Regions from separate parts of the Phytobacter sp. V91 genome, predicted to be linked through region 3. Evidence: predicted binding sites of a transcription regulator. Region 3 holds the regulator's gene; each other region holds the start of a gene.
What was found. Region 3 encodes LexA, which represses DNA repair genes until DNA is damaged. Its sites were predicted from a motif close to TNCTGTATGTACATACAGNA; they were not measured.
Positions count from the first base shown of each region.

Region 1 (5,835 bases), on a different contig from region 3:
TCCGGGTTGACCCACAAACGCTCGGCCGGAATACGCAGCGCGGCTTTAGCCAGCAGGGTTTCAATCCACTCCACACTCGGGACGTTTGGCGAGTGAATATCGTAGACCCCCGGACCGATTTCATTCGGGTAGTCGAATGCTTCGAACGACTCCAGCAGTTCCATATCGGAGCGCGAGGTTTCGATGGTGATCACGTCCGCATCCAGTGCGGCAATGGCATCCATGATATCGTTGAACTCGCAGTAACACATATGGGTGTGGATCTGCGTCTCATCTTTCGCGACCGCAGCATTAATGCGGAAAGCTTCCACGCCCCAGGCCAGATACGCCTCCCAGTCGCTGCGGCGTAGCGGCAAGCCTTCGCGCAGAGCCGGTTCGTCGATCTGAATAATGCCGATACCGGCGGCTTCGAGATCGGCCACTTCGTCACGCAGGGCCAGCGCAATCTGTTTGGCGATGGTCTCACGGCTCACATCTTCACGCGGGAACGACCAGCACAGAATGGTCACCGGACCGGTCAGCATACCTTTTACCGGCTTGTCGGTCAGAGACTGGGCATATTTCGCCCACTCAACGGTGATAGCCTGCGGACGGCTGACATCACCGATCACCACCGGCGGCTTCACGCAGCGGGAACCGTAGCTCTGTACCCAGCCATTCTGGGTAAAGACGAAACCGTCCAGATGCTCGCCGAAATACTCCACCATGTCGTTACGCTCGGCTTCACCATGCACCAGCACGTCCAGCCCCAGCCGCTCCTGCTCAATAATCGCCTGTTTGATGTGTTCGGCGATACCGGTGCGGTAGTGGCTGGCATCGAGATTGCCTTTTTTGAAGTCCAGACGCAGGCCACGAATTTCGGTGGTTTGCGGGAAGGATCCAATGGTAGTGGTCGGCCAGGCAGGCAGATTAAAACGGGCTCGCTGGGCTTCTGCACGCAGCGGATAAGCGTTATGACGCTGGCTGTCCTGAGCGGTGATCGCCGCCAGACGTTGCGCCACCGCGCTGTTATGCACCCGGGTGGAATGACGGCGAGCCTGAATCGGCGCGCTCCAGGCCTCAATCGCGGCGGTCTCACCGCTGTTCAGCGCATCACGCAGCAGGGCAAGTTCTTCACACTTTTGCAGGGCGAAGGCAAACCAGCTTTTCACTTCGGCATCAAGACGGGTTTCCACACTCAGATCGATAGGACTATGCAGCAGCGAGCAGGAGGAAGCGACCCACAGCGGACGTTGGCCACCGATCGCTGCAATTTGCCGATATTTTTCCGTCAGATCGGCACGCCAGACGTTACGCCCGTTGACCAGTCCGGCAGAGAGCAGCCAGTCAGCGGGCAGACGTTTATGCAGTTCGGCAACATCATCTTTACCCTGCACCAGGTCCACATGCAGCCCCTGAACCGACAGCGCCGTGATGGTATCGAGATTCGGCGTGACCCCTTCGAAGTAAGTGGTCAGCAGCAGTTTCACCTGCCCGGTTAAGGCATCATAGGCGGGTTTAAAGGCCTCCAGCCAGATCTCCGGCAGTTCCAGCACCAGCGCAGGTTCGTCGATTTGCACCCACTCGATACCGCGTTTTGCCAGCTCGGCCAGCACCTGTTGGTAGACCGGCAGAATATCGTTCAGCAGACTCAGGCGATCAAATTGTTCACCCTTTACTTTTCCCAGCCACAGGTAAGTGACCGGTCCTAACAGCACCGGTTTGACCTGGTGGCCCAGCGCGAGCGCTTCGTCTACTTCATCGAGCAACTGGGTCCAGCTCAGCGTGAACTGCTGGCCTTTGACGAACTCCGGCACCATATAGTGATAGTTGGTGTTAAACCATTTGGTCATTTCCGCCGCCGCAGCCGGTTCACCGCCTGGCGCACGTCCACGCCCAATGCGGAAAAGGGTATCGATATCGATGGCGCCGTCGCTGTTCTGATGACGAGCCGGAACGTTACCCAGCAGCAGGCTGGTGGTCAGAACATGGTCGTACCAGGCGAAATCGCCCACCGGAAGCAGATCGATGCCCGCCGCTTTCTGCTGCGCCCAGTGACGGGCACGCAGCTCGCGCCCTACTGCCAGCAGTTCATCACGGGAGGTTTTCCCCGCCCAGTAGCTTTCTTGCGCTTTTTTCAGCTCGCGACGCAGGCCTACACGAGGAAAACCGAGGGTGTGATTTAAAATTGTCATATGTGCTTCCTCTAAGAAATTGTAAATCCAATGGATTTTGAATTTAGGGAAGGCGGCAAGTTTGCTCATTCCCGGAAGCTTACTGGAGTAAGTGACCGGGGTGAGTGAACGCTGCCAACGCACCATAAATTTAAAAGACGAAGGATTTTAGCCGTCCAGATGTTTACACCGCTATAATTCGCAAGTACTGTATATTCCTCAAGCGCAAATTGTTCACGCCGAAGTGAAGGACTTTCATGATCGAAATTAAACATCTGAAAACGCTGCAAGCGTTACGGAACTGCGGATCGCTCGCCGCGGCGGCGACGACGCTGCATCAGACGCAATCGGCACTTTCTCACCAGTTCAGCGATCTGGAACAGCGCCTCGGCTTTCGGCTCTTTGTGCGTAAAAGTCAGCCTCTGCGCTTTACCCCGCAGGGTGAAATTCTGCTGCAACTGGCAAACCAGGTGCTGCCGCAAATCACCAGCGCCCTGCAGGCCTGTAATGAACCGCAGCAAACCCGGTTACGTATCGCGATTGAATGCCATAGCTGTATTCAGTGGCTGACCCCGGCGCTGGAGAGCTTTCACACCCAGTGGCCGCAGGTGGAGATGGATTTCAAATCCGGCGTGACCTTCGATCCGCAGCCCGCGCTGCAACAGGGTGAGCTGGATCTGGTGATGACCTCCGATATTCTGCCGCGCAGCGGACTGTTCTATTCGCCGATGTTTGATTTTGAAGTCCGTCTGGTGCTCTCGCCTGACCACCCGCTGGCGGCCCGCACGCGGATAACGCCGGAGGATATCGCCACCGAAACTCTGCTTATCTATCCGGTACAACGCAGTCGTCTGGATATCTGGCGTCATTTCCTGCAACCGGCGGGCGTCAGCCCTCAGCTTAAAAGCGTGGATAACACCCTGCTGTTGATTCAGATGGTGGCGGCACGGATGGGGATTGCGGCATTACCGCACTGGGTAGTAGAGAGTTTTGAACGCCAGGGCCTGGTGGTGACAAAGACCCTGGGCGAGGGATTATGGAGTCGGTTGTACGCTGCCACGCGCGATGGCGAACAGCGTCAACCGGTGACCGAAGCCTTTATTCGCTCAGCGCGGAACCACGCCTGCGATCATCTGCCGTTTGTTCGGAGCGCGGAGCGACCCAATGCCGATGGACCCACAGCGAGGCCATTATTACCGCAGCACCAATAATAAAACTTGGCCAGTGGGGCTGCTCCTGCCAGATGGCAAGGTTAACCAGCAGCCCGGCCGGAACATGCACGTTGTTCATGATGCCAAGCGTTCCCGCATCCACCTGCGTTGCCCCGTAGTTCCACATAAAGTAGCCCAGGCCTGAAGCCACAACCCCCAGCCAGATAAGCACGCCCCATTGCAGGTTGGTGGTCGGCAGTTTTTGCGGGTTGCCAAGGGCAAACCAGGCCGTCACCGCCACCACAAATGCGCCGAGATAGAACCAGGCAAAGGCATTGTGCTGCGGCATCGGGCGGGTTTCCATCAGACGCTTATAGCCCACCATACCGATGGCGAAACTGATATTGGCAAGCTGGACAAACATCAACCCCATCCAGAAGTGTTCGCTGACTTTGTCATAGCGAATAATCGCCGCCCCCACCACCGCCAGCAATGCACTCAGCGCATAGCCCCAGCGCAGTTTGCGCTTGCTCAGCAGGTCATAAATCAGGGTGATATACAGCGGCGTAAAGACGGTGAACAGCAGGAATTCAGATACCGTCAGGTAGAGGTACGCCCGGAAGCTGAACAGGTACATGATACCCAGCTGTAACGCCCCCACCAGCATATACAGCCCGAGGGTTTTGAACGGCAGCCCGCGGGTGCGCAGGAAGGGTAAAAAGACCAGCGCCGCCAGCCCGACGCGCATCAGCACCGAAAAATAGCTGTCAACGTGCCCGGCGAGATACTCGCCAATCAGGCTAAAGGAAAAGGCCCACAGGATCGTGGTGATGATGAGAAGCGCCACAATGAATGTCTCTCTGGATAAGGAGCACTCATTGTAGCGAAGTCTTCAGTTGACGACTGGTCAATAATTGATCTTTAGATCAACTAAGGAACAGTTTGCGCAGATAGTCAGGGACGGCGTTGTCCCCGTTGGTGCCAATCACTTCCAGCTCCGGATACAAATCTTTCAGACGCTGATGGGCATTGCCCATAATGCAGCCTTTGCCCGCCATCGAGAGCATCTCAGCATCGTTCATGCCGTCACCAAAGGAGATACACTCTTTCAGGCTGTAACCCAGCGCTGCTGATACCGCTTCCAGCGCATGCCCTTTCGACACGCCGCCGGCCATCACTTCCAGACAGGTCAGGGTGGAGAAACTCACGTTAACACGATCGCCCCAGCGGGCATTGATCGCCTGCTCCAGCGGTAACAGGGTTTCATGCTTCTCGCAGGTAAAGAAGACCTTGCTGACCCCTTCCGGCTCCAGCAGGCCCGGCTCGTACAGGGAGTACTGGAAAATCGCCTCTTTAAAGAAACGCATTTCATCCGGGCGATGACGGTTCATAAACCACTCATCATCGCGATAAACGTTGGTGATGATATCCGGGTTGTTATGCACCACGCCGAACAGATCGGTGGCAATATCGCGGTCAAGGTTGTGGGTGAAAACCAGATTGCCGTCGGTATCATGTACCCGCGCGCCGTTGGAGGTGATCATCCAGGCCTTGATCCCCAGGTTGTCGCGAATCTGGCCGACATCAACATGGTGACGTCCGGTGGCGAAAACAAAGTTCACTCCGCGTTCAGTCAGGAGCTTAAGCGTCTCTTTCGCATACGGGGAGAGAGTGTGATCGGGGGAGAGCAATGTGCCATCTAAATCAGATGCAACAACCTGATACATAAGAACCTTATACCTCAATAATTCATTAGTTATGCCGATCGAAGAATTCGACGATGGCGCGAAGCGCGACCGAGCGCATAGCGTCCTCTTCAAAGAGGATCTCATGGTACGCGCCCTTTATGACAAGCGGCTTACCCCCTTCGCAAGGAAAGCCCGCTGCGGCGCGGATATCGCAGAAACGATCGTGCATGCGGTTATCCACAACACGCTCTTCTTCTGCCTGAATAATTAACATCGGCGGCGTATCTGAAGCCGCATCTGCCAGGACCTGCTCACCGGCCAGAATACCTTCCCGCACCCAGTGCAGGGTCGGGCCACCAACGCGTAACTGCGGCTCGTCGGCGTAAAAACGCAGGTTACGCCGATAACGTTCACGGCTGTGGGTCAGCGTATTGAGCGCAAAAGGCAGGGCATGCCAGCGCCCGGTGCCAATGGCATAGGTTTCGCGAATACGCGGATAGCCTTCCGCCCAGTCCAGCAACGGGCGAACCATCCAGTCAGGCAGATGAATAATAATGCCAAACATGGGGGCACAGAGGGCAATGGCGTCACAGCCAGCCTGCGGATGGCGCTGCACAAACAAGGTTGCGATAGCGCCTCCCATCGAGTGCGCCAGAATATAACGTTGCCGCCAGGGGCCTGGAGCGACCTCCTGCTGCCAGAACGCCGCCAGATCATCCACGTAATCACTGAAGTTAACCACGTGGCCCCGGTGCGTATCTTCCAGCATGCGCCCGGAACGCCCCTGACCGCGATGGTCGATGATGAGCACATCAAAACCAAGATGGAACAGATCATATGCCA
Region 1 covers NZ_CBFFRJ010000020.1:45,834-51,668, reverse strand. Annotated here, with positions in the region: gene metE (5-methyltetrahydropteroyltriglutamate--homocysteine S-methyltransferase) at 1-2,174, opposite strand, end outside; gene metR (HTH-type transcriptional regulator MetR) at 2,411-3,364, shown strand; gene ACSZO4_RS06380 (carboxylate/amino acid/amine transporter) at 3,252-4,151, opposite strand; gene yigL (sugar/pyridoxal phosphate phosphatase YigL) at 4,231-5,031, opposite strand; gene pldB (lysophospholipase L2) at 5,057-5,835, opposite strand, start outside.
Region 1: the regulator LexA is predicted to act here: its motif matches at 2,360-2,379, upstream of metR (HTH-type transcriptional regulator MetR).

Region 2 (5,835 bases), on a different contig from region 3:
GATGCTCGCCATGCAAAGTGAAGGCTACGTGTGTGACGGGGTTACAACAGCCCATGAGGCGGGCTTAAGCCTGGCGACCGGTCACTACAGCCTGATGGTACTGGATCTCGGTCTGCCTGATGAAGATGGCCTGCATTTTCTGCAACGGGTACGCCGGGAGAAATACAGTCTGCCGGTGCTGATCCTCACCGCCCGCGACACCCTCGGCGACCGCATTGCGGGCCTGGACACCGGCGCCGATGACTATCTCATCAAACCTTTTGCCCTCGAAGAACTCAACGCCCGTATTCGGGCGTTACTGCGCCGACATAACAATCAGGGCGATAATGAAATTATCAACGGCGACCTGACCCTCAACGTCACCCGTCGCCAGGTCTGGCGGGATGGTCAGTTGATTGAGCTGACGCCCAAAGAGTATGCCCTGCTCTCGCGACTGATGCTCAAAGCGGGCAGCCCGGTGCACCGTGAAATTCTCTACAACGATATTTACAGCTGGGACAATGAACCGGCCACCAACACGCTGGAAGTGCATATCCATAATCTGCGCGATAAAGTCGGTAAATCGCGCATTCGTACCGTTCGCGGTTATGGCTATATGCTGGTTAATACTACCGAGCGACAGGATTAAGCGGGTGAAAATTAACCTTAAAGGCTGGACCATGCGCCGCCGACTGGTGATGACCATTGGGGTGATTCTGGTGTTATGTCAGTTGGTGAGCGTGTTCTGGCTGTGGCATGAAAGTAAAGAGCAGATCCAGCTGCTGGTGGAAAGCGCAGTTCATAATCACAACAACCATAAGCATATCCAGCATGAAGTGCATGAGGCGGTAGCCAGTTTGCTGGTGCCCAGCCTGTTGATTATTGGTCTTGCCCTGCTGCTGTGTTTACAGGCCGTGAAGATGATCCTGCGCCCGCTTTCAGAGCTGCAACGGGAGCTGGATGCCCGAACGCCGGATAACCTCGAACCCATTACGCTCAATAACTCGGTACAGGAAGTTGAGGCGGTCGAATCGGCCATTAATCAGCTGGTGGGACGCCTGACCCTGACCCTGGAGCGCGAACGGCTTTTCACCGCAGATGTGGCCCATGAGTTACGTACTCCGCTTGCCGGTTTGCGTCTGCATCTTGAGCTGATGGCGAAAACCCACTCGCTCAACGTCACCCCGCTTATTCAGCGCCTGGATCAGATGACCGATAACATTTCCCAGCTATTGCAGCTTGCGAGGGTTGGCCAGTCATTCTCGGCGGGTAGCTACCAGCAGGTGATGCTGATGAGCGATGTTATTTTACCCATCTGGGGCGAGCTGGACACCATGCTGACCAGCCGACAGCAGGTCTTACTGCTCCCGGAGGATAGTGAAGATGTGGCTGTAGCTGGCGATGCAACCTTACTGCGCGTGCTGGTGAGAAATCTGGTGGAAAATGCCCACCGTTACAGCCCGCCAGCGTCAACAATCCGCATCAGTATTGAAAATGGGGAAGCACCGGTAATAGCGGTGGAAGATGAGGGTCCTGGCATTGATGAGTCACGCAGCGGCGAGCTGAGCAAAGCTTTTGTACGCATGGACAGTCGCTATGGCGGCGCAGGGCTGGGGCTGAGTATTGTGACACGGATCGCCCAGTTACATGATGCACAATTCTTTTTGCATAACCGACAACCCACGCCCGGCGTGCGGGCATGGGTGAGGTTCAAACCGGTGTCGCGTTAAGCGCGTTTAATAACTGAGTACCCAGGTATGGCTAAAGGCAATAACAACGACCAGAGATAGCGCGACAGCAACATACTGATAAATGTTTTCTTTTTGCATTCCGAACTCTCCTGAAATTTGCATGAAGAGTACCGGAACAACATTAAGCAAACATTAAGCACCGGTCAGCATTGCGTGACAGATCTCATATTATGACACCGCAATAAAGAGCTCCCGCAGCTGCTGCAGCTTGTCGCGGCATTTTGCCGCTTCCTCAAATTCAAGATTTTGCGCATGCTGCATCATCTGCCCTTCAAGCTCATGAATTTTTTGCTGCAACGCTTTTGGCGTCAGCGCCCGCTCGGCGGCGTCTGCCTGAGCCGGAGTCCGGGATTTTCCGCGGCTCTTCGCCCGGGTTTTAGCGAGGCTTTCCCCAAGGCTAAGAATATCGACCACTTTCTTATTCAGGCCCTGCGGCGTAATGCCGTGATCTTCATTGTACTGATGCTGCTTCTCGCGACGACGCTCGGTTTCGCCAATGGCGCGAGCCATCGACGGCGTGATTTTATCGCCATACAGAATAGCTTTACCGTTGATGTTACGGGCCGCGCGACCAATGGTCTGGATCAGTGAGCGCTCGGAGCGCAGGAAGCCTTCTTTATCGGCATCCAGAATCGCCACCAGCGAGACTTCCGGCATATCCAGGCCTTCACGCAGCAGGTTGATGCCGACCAGCACGTCGAACTCCCCAAGGCGCAAATCGCGGATGATCTCCATACGTTCGACGGTATCGATATCCGAGTGCAGATAGCGCACCTTCTCTCCATGCTCTTCCAGATATTCCGTCAGATCTTCCGCCATCCGCTTGGTTAAGGTCGTCACCAGCACGCGCTCGTTAATGGGTGAGCGTTTGCGAATTTCGGAGAGCAAATCGTCGACCTGTGTCGCCACTGGGCGAACTTCAATGACCGGGTCAAGCAGGCCAGTGGGACGCACCACCTGGTCAATCACTTCATCGCCCGATTTTTCCAGCTCATAGTTGCCAGGCGTCGCAGAGACATAAATGGTCTGCGGTGCGAGGGCTTCAAACTCTTCAAAGCGCAGCGGACGGTTGTCGAGGGCTGAGGGTAAACGGAAGCCGTACTCCACCAGCGTCTCTTTGCGCGCCCTGTCGCCTTTATACATGCCGCCAATCTGCGGAATGGTAACGTGAGATTCATCAATCACCAGCAGGCCATCGGCAGGCAGGTAATCGAACAGCGTCGGCGGCGGCTCACCCGGCCCACGCCCGGACAGATAGCGCGAGTAGTTTTCAATCCCCGAGCAATATCCCAGCTCGTTCATCATCTCCAGATCAAACTGGGTACGCTGGGTCAGACGCTGCTCTTCCAGCAGTTTGTTATTGTCCATCAGCGATTTTCGGCGAATAACCAGCTCGCTTTTGATCTCTTCCATCGCCTGCACAATACGTTCACGCGGCGTGACGTAGTGGGTCTTGGGGTAGACGGTAAAACGGGGGATCACCGATTCCACCTGCCCGGTCAGCGGATCAAACAGGGACAGCCGTTCCACCTCTTCATCGAACAGCTCAACGCGCAGGGCAATATCGTCAGACTCCGCCGGGAAAATATCAATCACCTCCCCACGCACGCGGAACGTCCCGCGCTGGAAAGCCTGGTCATTGCGGGTATATTGCAGCTCCGCCAGACGACGCAGGATTGAACGCTGATCGATAATCATGCCGTTGGTCAGGTGCAGCATCATCTTCAGATACAGATCCGGGTCGCCCAGACCGTAAATGGCCGACACCGACGCCACCACAATCACGTCCCGGCGTTCGAGCAGCGCTTTGGTCGCCGACAGACGCATCTGCTCAATGTGCTCATTCACTGAGGCATCTTTTTCAATAAAGGTATCTGAGCTTGGCACATAGGCTTCAGGCTGGTAGTAGTCGTAGTAGGAAACAAAATACTCCACCGCATTTTCCGGGAAGAACTCTTTCATTTCGCCATACAACTGGGCCGCCAGGGTTTTATTGGGCGCCAGTACCATGGTCGGGCGCTGCAAATCGGCAATCACGTTGGCGATGGTGAAGGTTTTACCTGAACCCGTCACCCCGAGCAGCGTCTGATGCGCCAGCCCATCTTCAAGGCCTTCTTTCAGGCGGCGGATAGCCTCAGGCTGATCGCCAGAGGGGCGAAAAGCAGAATGCAGTTTTATCGGTTTACTCATGTGAACAGCTACCTGATGAAGGAATGAGCGGGCAGGAAAGTAATTTTACTCACCACGCGGAGATTTGCCAGTAATATATACTGGATGAAAAAACAGTGGCATTATCGTGGATCTGTACTAGCCAGGGTCGCAACAGTGTTTGCTGACCATGAAAACCGACCAGACTGGAACAAAACACCTGCCCTTACGGGTTATCCCCAGAACATTTCGTTTTTTAACATTTGTCAAGGGAGGTAATGAAAGTTTTGTGGCAGCGGGTGACACTTTTCTTACAACCATTGCTTTTATTTAACTAATTGATAAAAAACACTTTTCATCAAAAGCCGCCTTTCGCATCAATTCAGGCGCAGGCCGCGTGTTTACTCGCTTATCGCACTTTTTCTAACTCTAATACACAAGGTTATCCACAGGAATAGTGGATAACTCTCTCCAGCCCATGCGCACCCTGAGTCCACAGATTGCTGACTGGCTGTGTTTTTAGCGTCGTAAAAAATTTTTATCGCTTATTTTCGCAGAATAATTGCTAACGAAACGGCAAAACCGCCTGCGATCGTGCTCACATTTTACCCATTTTGCTGCACCATAAGCGTCAGGGTAAGCACTGACAAAGTGCACGGATTTTCGCCATTTTTGGCGAAAAGGGATTTTAAATACCTGTTTTCTCATCCTTATCTGAAAAGCAAACACCTTTTACGTTTTGGCAAGCCTTTTGCAGACTGATCCTGACCTCAAATCGAGAGAAGGAGCGGATTATGTTGAGCTTACGTTCAGTGAACCAGTATTACGGCAATCAGCATACGTTGTGGAACGTCGACCTCGATTTAGTTCCAGGCGTCTGTACCTCCGTTATCGGCCTGCCGGGTATGGGCAAAACGACCCTGATTAACTGCATTACCGGGTTTTTACCCGTTGAAAGCGGCAGTATGGTCTGGCAGGACGCCAGTGGACCCCCACAGGATATGCTGCACTGGCAGGCAGAGCACCGTTCGGCTATGGGCATCGGTTATGTGCCTCAGGACAGGAGGATCTTCTCCCAGCTAACGGTCGAGGAGAACCTGCATATCGCGCTGCTGGCAGGCCCGGCCCCCCGCAATGCGGTAAGCAGTGAAATTTATGATCTGTTTCCAGAGCTTTATGCCTTTCGTCAGGTGAAAGGGAGCGGATTATCGGAAGATAATCAATATCAGCTGGCGATGGCGCGGGCGATGATCAACCGCCCACGCCTGTTGATCCTTGACGAGCCGACCCGGGGTCTGGGCCAGGCGTTTATTCATAAGCTCGGGAATCTGATCGTGCGCCTGAATCAGGATCTGGGCATGACCATTCTGCTGGCTGAACAACACCTGAATTTTATCCGCCGGGTGGCGGATCGGTTCTGCCTGCTGCATCGGGGACGTAACGTCGCCGAGGGGGACGTTAAGCAACTGGACGAGGGGCTACTCTCGCACTGGATGACGCCGGAGTCAGCACGCTGAGATCGAGATAATGACCTTTTTGCGCATCGTCTGGCGCGTGTGAAAGCCAGGGAATTTCCCCGAGCAGAGGGGCTTTCAACACGCGCCGCAGGGTCGCAAGATATTCGTTGTGCCGTCTGCCAGGCGGTTGTACATCATTGGCAATCCATCCGGCCAGCGTTAACCCGGCCTGGGTAATGGCCTGTGCTGTGAGCATGGCGTGATTAATACAGCCCAGTTTAACCCCCACCACCAGAATCACCGGCAGTTGCTCGGCAATCACCCAGTCGGCGAAGGTGTAACTCTCCGACAAGGGGGTAAACCAGCCTCCCGCGCCTTCCACCAGCACCCACTGCGCACTGCTTTCCAGCTGACGTAATCCGGCAGACATCTCCTCAGGCACAATTGGCGTGCCCGTATCAGCGCTGACGATGTGCGGCGAGGTTGGCTCAGCGAAAGTC
Region 2 covers NZ_CBFFRJ010000085.1:5,171-11,005, forward strand. Annotated here, with positions in the region: gene pmrA (two-component system response regulator PmrA) at 1-628, shown strand, start outside; gene pmrB (two-component system sensor histidine kinase PmrB) at 660-1,709, shown strand; gene uvrB (excinuclease ABC subunit UvrB) at 1,899-3,920, opposite strand; gene ACSZO4_RS16990 (ABC transporter ATP-binding protein) at 4,673-5,395, shown strand; gene bioD (dethiobiotin synthase) at 5,337-5,835, opposite strand, start outside.
Region 2: the regulator LexA is predicted to act here: its motif matches at 3,999-4,018, upstream of uvrB (excinuclease ABC subunit UvrB).

Region 3 (5,835 bases):
TACCCAGCCAGTAGTGCGGCACGCTGACGCCAAAGACCGACAACACCGATGCCAGACGGTCAATAATGCTGTTACGAAAGTAGCCGGCAACAAAGCCGAACAGACTCCCCAGCACAAAGCCGATAACGGTCGCCAGCAGCGCCAGCCGCAGGGAGTAAGTGACCGCCGTCATCACTTCGCCAATCACCGGGCGTCCGGTGGCGACCGACATACCTAAATCGCCATGCAACGCCCGCCACAGCCAGTGGACGAACTGTAACGGCAGCGGTTTGTCAAAGCCGTAAGCCTGCATTAAGGTCTGGCGCAGCGCTTCCGACGCGTCCGGCGGCATCACCGACACCAGCGGATCGCCAGGCGCTATCTGCACCAGCATAAAACAGATAACCGCCACGCCGAGCATAGTGGGGACGGCCAGCAGGATGCGATATAGCAGCGTATTGATCATCTCTTGCTCCCGTTACTGTTACTCTTTCTTGCTCACCAGACTCAGGTCGATAAACCAGCTTTGCGGTTGCACAACACCCGTTACCGCAGGCGATATCGCGCGTGGCCCAACGTCATGGGCGACAAACAGGAACGGCACCTGGTCTACCAGGGCGGCATGCAGTTCACCGGCCGCTTTATCCATTTCTGCCGGGGTAAACGCGTGTTTCACCGCCGTCGCCAGCTTTTCGGTTTCCGGCGTTGAGAAATAACCCCAGTTGGTGGCCACCGGCGGGAAGGCTTTAGCGGTCGAGAAACGGATCATGCCGAAGTAGGGGTCATTCACCGCCGCGCTGACGTTGATCGCGTCGATCCCTTTCGCCGAAGGATCTTTCGCCCCAAGACGCCAGTTGGTGAACAGGGTGTTCCATTCGTTGACTTTGATATCGACGTTAAAGAAGCAGCTTTTCAGGCTCTGCTGGATGTACTCGTTCATCGGCAATGGCTGCATCTGCCCGGAGCCGGATGCTGAAGTCGCTACCGTCACATGCAGCGGTTTACTGTCGCTGAACCCGGCTTCGGTCATCAGCTTACGCGCCGTGTCCGGGTCGTATTTGACCTGGAAACCAGGTTTGCCGTGCCAGGGGCTGTCCGCCTCGTAGACGCCGGTGGCTTCGGTCATATAACCGCCGAGATAGCTTTTAAGCTCAGCGCGGTTAAGGCACAGGTTGGCGGCCTTGCGCACACGAATGTCTTTCCAGGGCGAACCTTCCTCAAAGGAGAACTGCCACGGCCACAGGTGCGGCTGGGTATTGGCATAGATTTTAAAACCCTGGGCTTTAATTTGATCGACGGCGTCCGGGGCCGGAGCTTCAATCCAGTCCACCTGTTTTGAGAGCAGGGCCGCAGTACGGGCATTGGCCTCCGGCAGCGGGATCAGCACCACTTTATCCACCCGGGGAATACGATCTTTGTTCCAGTAATCGGGGTTTTTATCGAGGATAAGCTGCTGGCGGGGAACCAGTTTTTCCATTTTAAACGGACCGCTGCCCACCGCATGAGCGGCAAACTCCGTCCATGCCAGCTTGCTGCGTGCGGCGGTATCGCCGGTGCTGGCCGGAACCGCGTCATACATTTTTTGCCAGGCCGTCGGCGAGACGATAAACAGGTTGGTAATGTTGTACGGCAGCAGCGCATCCGGTTCGGAGGTGGTCAGTACGACGGTATGATCGTCAATTTTCTCGGCACCGGTCAGGGTCGGCATCCGGGAGAGCGTGTTGCCGATCTGACCCGGCGCGTACTGCGGTGCGGCTTTGTTAAGCACTTTATCGACGTTCCAGACAATCGCATCGGCATTCACTTCAGAACCGTCATGAAACTTCACCCCAGGACGCAGGGTAAAAATCCAGCGACTCTGGTTTTGCGGATCAACATGCCACTCAGTCGCCAGGCCCGGCACCAGGCCGCTCGGCTTTTCACCCTGAGACAGATCCCATTCGACAAGGGCGTCATACAGCGGGATGCCGGTAAAGCGGTTTCCTTCATAGCCCTGGTCGGGCTGACCGAGCGTCAGTGGGATATCTGCGGCAGTCATCGCGATGCGCAGCGTTGAAGCCTGGGACTGCAAAGAGGTAAACAGCGCCAAAGCCCCGCTGACAGCGATAGCGAGGTGGCCTTTACGCAACAATAAGTTTTTCTTCAGCATGGCATTGTCCCTGTTAAATAAAATGTCACTATTTAACAGGCAAGATACATACCAGTTCTGAAATCAGAGAAAAGTGGGGTAAAACGGCTTATAAAATAAGAATGAGTTATATTATCTCTATGATTTAATTTGAAAAATAAAAAAACCTTATTTATTTGCACCGCCAGCGGGAATTCTGTTGCAGAACTGCACCAGCGTATTTAGCACCCTGTCGGGATAGTCACGCAGCGTCACTTTATCTTAAATCACTGCCTCATCCGCCGCGTGACAATCTTAAACAGTTCTTATGAAAGAGCCATAAAGCGAGGTGTTAATAAGGTCTACCAGTGGTAATCGTGGCGTTTTTCCCAGTCAACGACCTCTTTTTCCGCCTGCTCTTTCGCGTATCCATAACGTTGCTGGATTTTCCCCACCAGCTGATCGCGTTTACCTTCGACCACCGTCATGTCATCGTCGGTGAGCTTGCCCCACTGCTCTTTCGCTTTACCTTTTAACTGCTTCCAGTTACCGCCTATTTCGTCTTTATTCATCATCATGTCCTCATCGTTCAGTGTAAATAACGAATCATTGTGGCTCGTTACGTTCTGAAAATGCTGAACGTGCTAATAAGGGTAGTCAGTGATAACGCAACGGTGGATTTATTCGGAATGTTTAACCATCAAAGAGAGAATTATAAGCATGATGGAGAGATGAAGATGAGGGGACTGGTAATCAGGGATGTATCCGCCGGCAGGAGAGGCCATCAGGAAAGGAAAAACGTGGCAACAGGGTGTATCGCCACGGTTTTGTGCGAAGAGTTACAGCCATTCACCATTGCGGATAACGCCAACGGCCAGACCTTCGATGGTGAAGTTCTGCTCGCGCAGATTGACCACGATCGGCGAAAACTCGCTGTTTTCCGGCAGGAGATGAACGGTATTGCCCTGTTTTTTCAAACGCTTCACGGTGACTTCGTCGTCAATACGCGCCACCACCACCTGACCATTACGCACGTCCTGGGTTTTATGCACGGCCAGCAGGTCGCCATCCATAATGCCGATGTCTTTCATCGACATGCCGCTTACCCGCAGCAGGAAATCAGCATTTGGCTTGAAGAGGGAGGCATCCACCTGATAGTGACCTTCGATATGCTGCTGCGCCAGCAGGGGTTCACCTGCCGCGACGCGCCCAATCAGAGGCAAACCGGCGTCCTCTTCTTCTTCAATCAGCAGACGGATGCCGCGAGAAGCACCGGAAACAATCTCCAGCACGCCTTTGCGCGCCAGTGCTTTCAGATGCTCTTCAGCAGCGTTTGGGGAACGGAACCCCAACTGTTGTGCGATCTCCGCACGTGTCGGCGGCATACCCGTTTGGTTGATTCGATCGCGAATGAGATCGAACACCTCTTGCTGCCTGGCCGTTAATGCTTTCATTCCGCCCCCTGGGTGTATATACAGTTATGCTGTGAGTATATACAGCTAAAGGCGATTTTGAAACCAAAATTACGCAAAAAACCAGCAGTTAGCGCAATTCCGGATCTGTCAGCGAAAATGTCCCCACAGCAGCGAAATCCAGGTGAAGAGCGCCAGCAGAATGGTCATCAGTACCGCCGCGGAGCCCATATCTTTCGCCCGTCCGGACAACTCATGAAACTCGGAGCCAATACGATCCACTACCGCTTCAATGGCGCTATTGAGAATTTCAACGACCATCACCAGTACCACTGAACCAATCAGCAATACGCGAGTGATGACATCGACATCAAGGAAACAGGCGATAATAATTGCCAGAATGACCGCGATGGCTTCCTGGCGAAAGGCAGCTTCGTTTATCCAGGCGGCGCGGACGCCTTTCCATGAATAACCGGCCGCTTTGATGATGCGGGTAACACCAGTGGTATTATTGGCCATTAAAAGAACCTTTTTATGAATTGAATTATGTATTGAACATCAATCTCTATGTAAGGTTATAGAGGTACAAAAGAATTTGTGCGCGCTTTCTGATATTCTTGCGACGCAATGGCATTATTAACCAGAGGCTTTACATCGTTTATGTCCGGCTGGCCACGAATTTACTACAAGTTACTTAATTTACCATTAAGCGTATTGGTAAAAAGCAAGTCGATCCCGGCAGAACCCGCTCAGGAGCTGGGGCTCGATACGTCACGTCCTATTATGTACGTTTTACCGTACAACTCGAAGGCCGACTTGCTCACGTTACGCGCTCAATGTCTGGCACATGACCTGCCCGATCCGCTGCAACCGCTTGAGATCGACGGCGTGGAACTGCCGCGTTACATCTTCATTCATGGCGGGCCACGGGTATTTACCTGGTACACGCCAAAAGAAGAGTCGATCAAGCTGTTCCACGACTATCTCGATCTGCACCGTAGCCATCCCGATCTGGATGTGCAAATGGTACCGGTATCGATGATGTTTGGTCGCTCACCGGGGCGCGAAAAAGGCGAAGTGAATCCACCGCTGCGGATGCTCAACGGCATCCAGAAGTTCTTTGCCATCTCCTGGCTTGGTCGCGACAGCTTTGTCCGTTTCTCGCCGCCGGTATCGCTGCGCAGGATGGCGACTGAGCACGGCACGGATAAAATTATCGCCCAAAAACTGGCACGTGTGGCGCGTATGCACTTCGCCCGCCAGCGTCTGGCTGCGGTCGGTCCGCGTCTGCCGGCACGCCAGGATCTGTTTAACAAGCTGCTGGCCTCCAAAGCGATTGCCCGCGCGGTGGAAGACGAAGCCCGCAGCAAAAAAATCTCCCATGATAAGGCCCAGCAAAACGCGGTCGCCCTGATGGAAGAGATTGCGGCGAACTTCTCCTATGAGATGATTCGTCTCTCTGACCGAATTTTAAGCTTCACCTGGAACCGTCTGTATCAGGGCATTAACGTGCACAACGCTGAGCGCGTGCGCCAGCTCGCCCACGACGGCCATGAAATTGTCTATGTGCCCTGCCACCGCAGTCACATGGACTATCTGCTGCTCTCCTATGTGCTTTATCACCAGGGGCTGGTACCGCCGCATATCGCTGCCGGTATTAACCTGAACTTCTGGCCCGCCGGGCCGATTTTCCGCCGCCTGGGGGCGTTCTTTATCCGCCGTTCCTTTAAAGGCAACAAACTCTATTCGACCGTGTTCCGTGAATACCTGGGTGAGCTGTTCCAGCGTGGTTATTCCGTCGAATACTTTGTGGAAGGCGGGCGTTCACGTACTGGCCGTCTGCTGGATCCGAAAACCGGCACCCTGTCGATGACCATTCAGGCGATGTTACGCGGCGGTACGCGTCCCATCACCCTGGTGCCCATCTACATTGGCTATGAGCACGTGATGGAAGTCGGCACCTACGCTAAAGAGCTGCGCGGCGCGACGAAAGAGAAAGAAGGCTTTATGCAGATGGTGCGGGGCTTAAGCAAGCTGCGTAACCTCGGCCAGGGCTATGTTAACTTCGGCGAACCTATTCCGCTGATGAACTACCTCAACCAGCGGGTGCCTGAGTGGCGTGAGTCTATCGACCCCATCGAAGCGATTCGTCCGGCCTGGCTTACCCCTACGGTCAATGCCATTGCCGCCGATCTGATGGTGCGCATTAACAACGCCGGGGCGGCGAATGCCATGAACCTGTGCTGCACCGCCCTGCTGGCTTCGCGTCAGCGTTCACTGACCCGTGAACAGTTGACGGAACAGCTTAATTGCTACCTGAGCCTGATGCGTAATGTC
Region 3 covers NZ_CBFFRJ010000008.1:61,009-66,843, forward strand. Annotated here, with positions in the region: gene ACSZO4_RS03040 (ABC transporter permease) at 1-445, opposite strand, end outside; gene ACSZO4_RS03045 (ABC transporter substrate-binding protein) at 464-2,128, opposite strand; gene ACSZO4_RS03050 (CsbD family protein) at 2,449-2,658, opposite strand; gene lexA (transcriptional repressor LexA) at 2,926-3,540, opposite strand; gene ACSZO4_RS03060 (diacylglycerol kinase) at 3,649-4,017, opposite strand; gene plsB (glycerol-3-phosphate 1-O-acyltransferase PlsB) at 4,159-5,835, shown strand, end outside.

Region 4 (5,835 bases), on a different contig from region 3:
GCTGGCGATTACCGCGCTGTGGATTTGGCAACGTCGTCGTTAGATAAAGCGTGCCGGGCAGGATGCCGCCCGGCACCAGTCTCAATTAAGGTGCAGGATAGGTATACACCTGATGCACCGCTTCAATCTCTGCCAGTACCTCTTCGCTAAGCTCCAGATGCAGGCTTTCCACATTGGCTTTTAACTGCTCCATTGTCGTTGCGCCCAGCAGCGTGCTGGCGACGAACGGCTGACGGCGCACAAAGGCCAGCGCCATCTGTGAGGGATCGAGATTGTGGCGTCGGGCGATATCCACATAGGCGGCAATCGCTTTTTGCGCCTGCTCGCCACTGTAGCGCGTAAAGCGGCTGAAGAGCGTATTACGCGCGCCAGCCGGTTTCGCCCCGTTCAGGTACTTGCCGCTCCGGGTGCCAAAGGCCAGGCAGGAGTACGCCAGCAGCTCAACCCCTTCGTACTGCGTCACTTCCGCCAGACCCACTTCATAGCTGCGGTTAAGCAGGCTGTAGGGGTTCTGAATGGTGACGATGCGCGGCAGATCGTGTTTTTCTGCCAGTTGCAGGTAGCGCATTACGCCAAAGGCCGTTTCGTTCGACACGCCGATATAGCGAATTTTACCCGCCCGCTGGAGTTCGGTCAGCGCCTCCAGGGTTTCCAGCAGCGTCACCACTGGTGCTGCGTCGGCCCATTTATAACCCAGGGTGCCAAAGCAGTTGGTAGGGCGCTGCGGCCAGTGCACTTGGTAGAGATCAAGGTGATCGGTTTGCAGACGCTTGAGGCTGTCGTCGAGGGCCATCCGGATATTCTTGCGATCCAGGGCGTGATTCGGCCGAATGCTGCTGTCGCTGTTGCGCGACGGACCGCTGACCTTTGAGGCCAGCACGATTTTCTCGCGGTTGTTCCGTTTTGCCAGCCAGTTGCCGACATAGGTTTCGGTCAGGCCCTGGGTTTCCGGGCGCGGAGGAACCGGATACATCTCTGCGACATCAATCAGGTTAATGCCCTGGCTGATGGCATAATCCAGCTGAGCGTGGGCGTCGGCTTCGCTATTCTGTTCACCAAACGTCATTGTGCCCAGCCCCAGGGTGCTTATTTCAAGCGAACTATGGGGGATACGGTGATAGTGCATAGCCAACTTCCTTTACATACATACAACGTCAGATGACTGACAAAGGACTATAACCATGGCAGAGGGGAGAAAAAAGTGAAAGGGGTAAGGTGAGAAAAGGCCAGCAGGTCACTGACCTTTAAAGCAATTTTTTAACGTTCAAGGATCTGAGAAACATCATCACGGTTAATCTGCATTTTATTGCCCTGCTGATCGCGATAGCTGACCAACCCGGTTTCGTCATCAACCTGCGGCTTACCTTCCGTCAGGATCATCCTGCCATCTTTAGTCGCCATTACGTAGTCGCTACTGCAACCTGAAACGGCAAAAGCTAATCCGACCGCTGAGATCAGTACTGCCCAGTTCTTCATGCTTTCATCCTCATCGAATCCCGTTTTAACATGAGTGTAGTAATAACCTGATGTTGCATGGTCAAAAAGGGGGAAAATCTTAAAGTGGGAGAGACGGCAGAATAAACAGCGCCTCCCCGCGAGGGGAAGCGTTGAATTACAGTGGGGTTTTCTTATTGCGCAACAGATTGAGGCTTTCCACCACAATCGAGAAGAACATGGCGAAGTAGATGTAGCCCTTAGGTACATGAATCGACACGCTTTCCAGGATCAGGGTAAAACCAACCAGAATCAGGAACGACAGCGCCAGCATTTTGACCGACGGATGGCGGTCGACAAACTCGCCAATCGGTCGTGCTGCGAACATCATCACGCCAACGGAGATAACCACCGCCGCCATCATAATAAACAGATGGTCAGAGAGACCTACTGCGGTTATCACGGAATCAAGGCTGAAAATAATGTCCAGCAGCATGATCTGCACGATAGCGCCGAGGAATGAACTGACGTTGGTTTTGAGGCTCTCCTCTTCTCCTTCGATCGTTTCATGGATCTCTTTGCTGGCTTTCCAGATAAGGAAAATACCGCCAAGGAACAGGATCAGATCACGGGCGGAGACCGCGTGGTCGAAAAGCTCAAACAGTGGAGTGGTGAGTCGGGTAATCCATGCAATGGAAGCCAGTAACAGCAACCGCATAATCATTGCCGCACTTAGCCCCAGTCGCCTTGCGTAATTACGCTGAGCGGTAGGGAGCTTTGCAACCACCAGAGAAAGAAAAATAATATTGTCGATCCCAAGCACAATCTCCAACAGCGTCAGCGTGCCAAGGGCGAGCCAGGCGTTGGGATCGGTAATCCATGCAAATAACATCTATCAAGGTCCTGCCAAAAAAGAAACGCTGATTATAAGCGCGCAGCAGGCAGAGGTAAAAAACTAATCCCCGTTCTTCAGGAAATGTCTTGCCAGCAGGGAGCCCGTAAAGTTCTTTTTCAGATAAAAACCCCGTGGCAAGGTCAGAATGGGTTCCCCTTGCGCGCCGATGGCCTCGGTGAGCGCTTTACTGTTTGCGGCTTTCGGTCGCAGCTGCAGCACCTCGCCATGGCGGGCGGTTATCTGCTCAACCTGGCCGAGTACGATCAAATCCATTAGTTCTTCCCAGTCCAGACGCAGCTGATTTTCTTCCTCCTCATCAGGGCTCCACAGCAGGGGAGAGCCGACCCGGCGTTCGCCAACGGGGATGTCACGCGAGCCTTCGATCGGGATCCACAACACACGGTGTAATTTATGCCGCACATGGCTGGTTTCCCAGGTGACGCCCGTATTGCCCGTCAGTGGCGCAACGCAAACGAAGGTGGTCTCCAGCGGGCGGCCTGCGCTGTCGATCGGGATGGTTTTCAGCTCGACGCCCAGATGGGCGAAATCCTGCTCTGGCTTGCTGCCTGCGCTGGCACCCAGCCAGCGCTCCAGTAATATTCCTGTCCAGCCTTTATCTCGTCTGAGATCGCGGGGAACCGGCAGTCCGGCGAGGAGAGCCAGCTCCCCCAGGGTATATCCCGCAAGCGACAGCGCCTGGGAAAAAAGTTGTGTTTCGGATCCGGGCGGTGATGTTAATGGTGAAAGAGAGGACATGTAGAAACCCTGGTTAAAAAACGAACTGCATTTATGCACTGTATGTATTCAACGTATCTTTTTCCATGTATAACAAAAAAACATATGATTCATAAGGTGTTTTTCGTCATCATTGTTGCTGTTGCGCAACAAAAAAAAGAGTTGTCCAAATCTGGTCACTGACAATAAACAGGATCTTACACCATGTTATCCACAGAAAAATGGGATAACTGGGTAAAAGTGTCACTACTGTTTCGATTTACAGCCTTGACGTGCGACGAAAATCCAATTTTTGCACAAAATGTGTCTAACTTATTGGCATAATCTGTGGATAAAAACGACGTTGTTCGATCTTTCATCAGCTAAAGGATCGGTTAAGTGATGATCATCACATTATGCGATGAAAACACGGCAATCATCCATCTAACCTAATGAATGAAATAAAGTTATTTTTTTTGTACATTATCCACTTATTCAGACTACTCTGGGTTTTACCCCGGTAAACCTCGGGTTCTTCACAACTCTATCCACAGAAAACGTGAATAAAACCCGATGTGCGCAAGGGTGTCTGTTTATAACTATGGCGATAACTGTGGGTTATTCAATTGTTATCCGTTTGTGCCGCTGCAATTGAGTGGTTTACCGTTTTCCGCGAGTGTGAAACAATCGTTTGATTCAGGTTTATTTTGAGGTAGTCCGGTGATTGATGACGATGGCTACCGCCCAAATGTGGGTATCGTAATCTGTAATCGACAGGGCCAGGTTATGTGGGCCAGACGCTTCGGACAGCACTCATGGCAGTTCCCTCAGGGGGGAATCAATCCTGGTGAATCTCCGGAGCAGGCGATGTATCGGGAACTGTTCGAGGAAGTGGGCTTAAATCGTAAAGATGTTCGAATCCTTGCTTCTACCCGTAACTGGTTGCGTTACAAGTTACCGAAACGTTTGGTGCGTTGGGACACAAAGCCGGTTTGTATCGGCCAGAAACAAAAGTGGTTTCTTCTGCAATTGGTCAGTAGTGATGCCGACGTCAATATGCAAACCAGTAGTACCCCGGAGTTTGATGGCTGGCGATGGGTGAGCTATTGGTATCCTGTTCGTCAGGTAGTGTCGTTTAAACGCGATGTTTACCGACGGGTGATGAAAGAATTTGCAGGTGCAGTGATGTCGCTTCAGGAAACACCACCTAAGCCGCAAAATGCCCCTGCCTGGCGACGTAAAAGAGGTTAAGCCACGCACATTATGCTCACCCGACTGCGAGAAATCGTTGAAAAAGTCGCCAGCGCGCCGCGTTTAAACGAAGCGCTGGAAATCCTGGTCACCGATATTTGTCATGCCATGGATACCGAGGTGTGCTCGGTTTATCTTGCTGACCATGACAGACGTTGTTATTACCTGATGGCGACGCGTGGTTTGAAAAAACCGCGCGGGCGCACGGTCACCCTTGCATTTGATCAGGGGATTGTCGGTCTGGTCGGCAGGCTTGCGGAGCCTATCAACCTGGCTGATGCGCAAAAGCATCCCAGCTTTAAATTCATTCCTGCGGTAAAAGAAGAGCGCTTCCGGGCGTTTCTTGGCGTGCCTATTATTCAGCGCCGCCAGCTTCTTGGCGTGCTGGTGGTTCAGCAGCGCGAACTGCGTCAGTTCGATGAGAGTGAAGAATCTTTTCTGGTGACGCTTGCCACGCAAATGGCGGCGATCCTTTCACAATCCCAGTTAAATGCCCTCTTTGGTCAGTATCGTCAGACGCGTATTCGGGCGCTACCGGCCTCATCCGGGGTGGCGATTGCTGAAGGATGGATGGATGAAACCCTGCCGCTGATGGAGCAGGTTTATGAGGCATCCACCCTTAATACCACCCTTGAACGCGAGAGACTGACCAGTGCGCTGGAAGAGGCCGCCGGTGAGTTTCGTCGCTACAGCAAACGTTTTGCCGCTGGGGCGCAAAAAGAGACGGCCGCTATTTTCGATCTCTACTCGCACCTGTTGTCTGATGCCCGCCTGCGTCGTGAGCTGTTCGCCGAGGTTGATAAAGGCCTGGTTGCCGAGTGGGCGGTCAAAACCGTTATTGAGCGCTTTGCCGAGCAGTTTGCCGCCCTCAGCGATGGCTATCTGAAAGAACGCTCCGGTGATTTACGCACCCTCGGTCAGCGCTTGTTGTTCCATCTTGACGATAACATTCAGGGGCCAAATACCTGGCCTGAGCGTTTCGTGCTGGTTGCTGATGAGCTCTCTGCCACGACCCTTGCCGAACTGCCTCATGACAGGCTGGCCGGGGTGGTGGTGCGCGACGGCGCCGCCAACTCACATGCCGCTATCATGGTGCGTGCGCTGGGGATCCCGACGGTCATGGGCGCGGATATTCAGCCCTCGGTTCTCCATCGTCGAACCTTAATTGTCGACGGCTATCGGGGCGAGCTACTGGTCGACCCGGAACCGGTGCTGTTGCAGGAATACCAGCGGCTCATCACCGAAGAGAATGAGCTAACCCGGCTGGCGGAAGATGACGTTAATCTTGCGGCGCAGCTTAAAAGCGGCGAGCGCATAAAGGTGATGCTCAACGCGGGCCTCAGCCCGGAGCATGAAGAAAAGCTGGGTAGTCGTATTGACGGCATCGGGCTTTATCGCACCGAGATCCCTTTTATGTTGCAAAGCGGCTTCCCCTCGGAGGAGGAGCAGGTTGCGCAATATCAGGGCATGTTGCAGATGTTCAACGACAAACCCGTGACCCTGCGTACCCTCGATATCGGTGCTGATAAGCAATTGCCTTA
Region 4 covers NZ_CBFFRJ010000031.1:27,071-32,905, reverse strand. Annotated here, with positions in the region: gene lplT (lysophospholipid transporter LplT) at 1-43, shown strand, start outside; gene ACSZO4_RS08655 (NADP(H)-dependent aldo-keto reductase) at 86-1,126, opposite strand; gene ACSZO4_RS08650 (YgdI/YgdR family lipoprotein) at 1,258-1,476, opposite strand; gene ACSZO4_RS08645 (TerC family protein) at 1,613-2,326, opposite strand; gene mutH (DNA mismatch repair endonuclease MutH) at 2,390-3,085, opposite strand; gene rppH (RNA pyrophosphohydrolase) at 3,764-4,294, shown strand; gene ptsP (phosphoenolpyruvate--protein phosphotransferase) at 4,307-5,835, shown strand, end outside.
Region 4: the regulator LexA is predicted to act here: its motif matches at 3,312-3,331, upstream of mutH (DNA mismatch repair endonuclease MutH).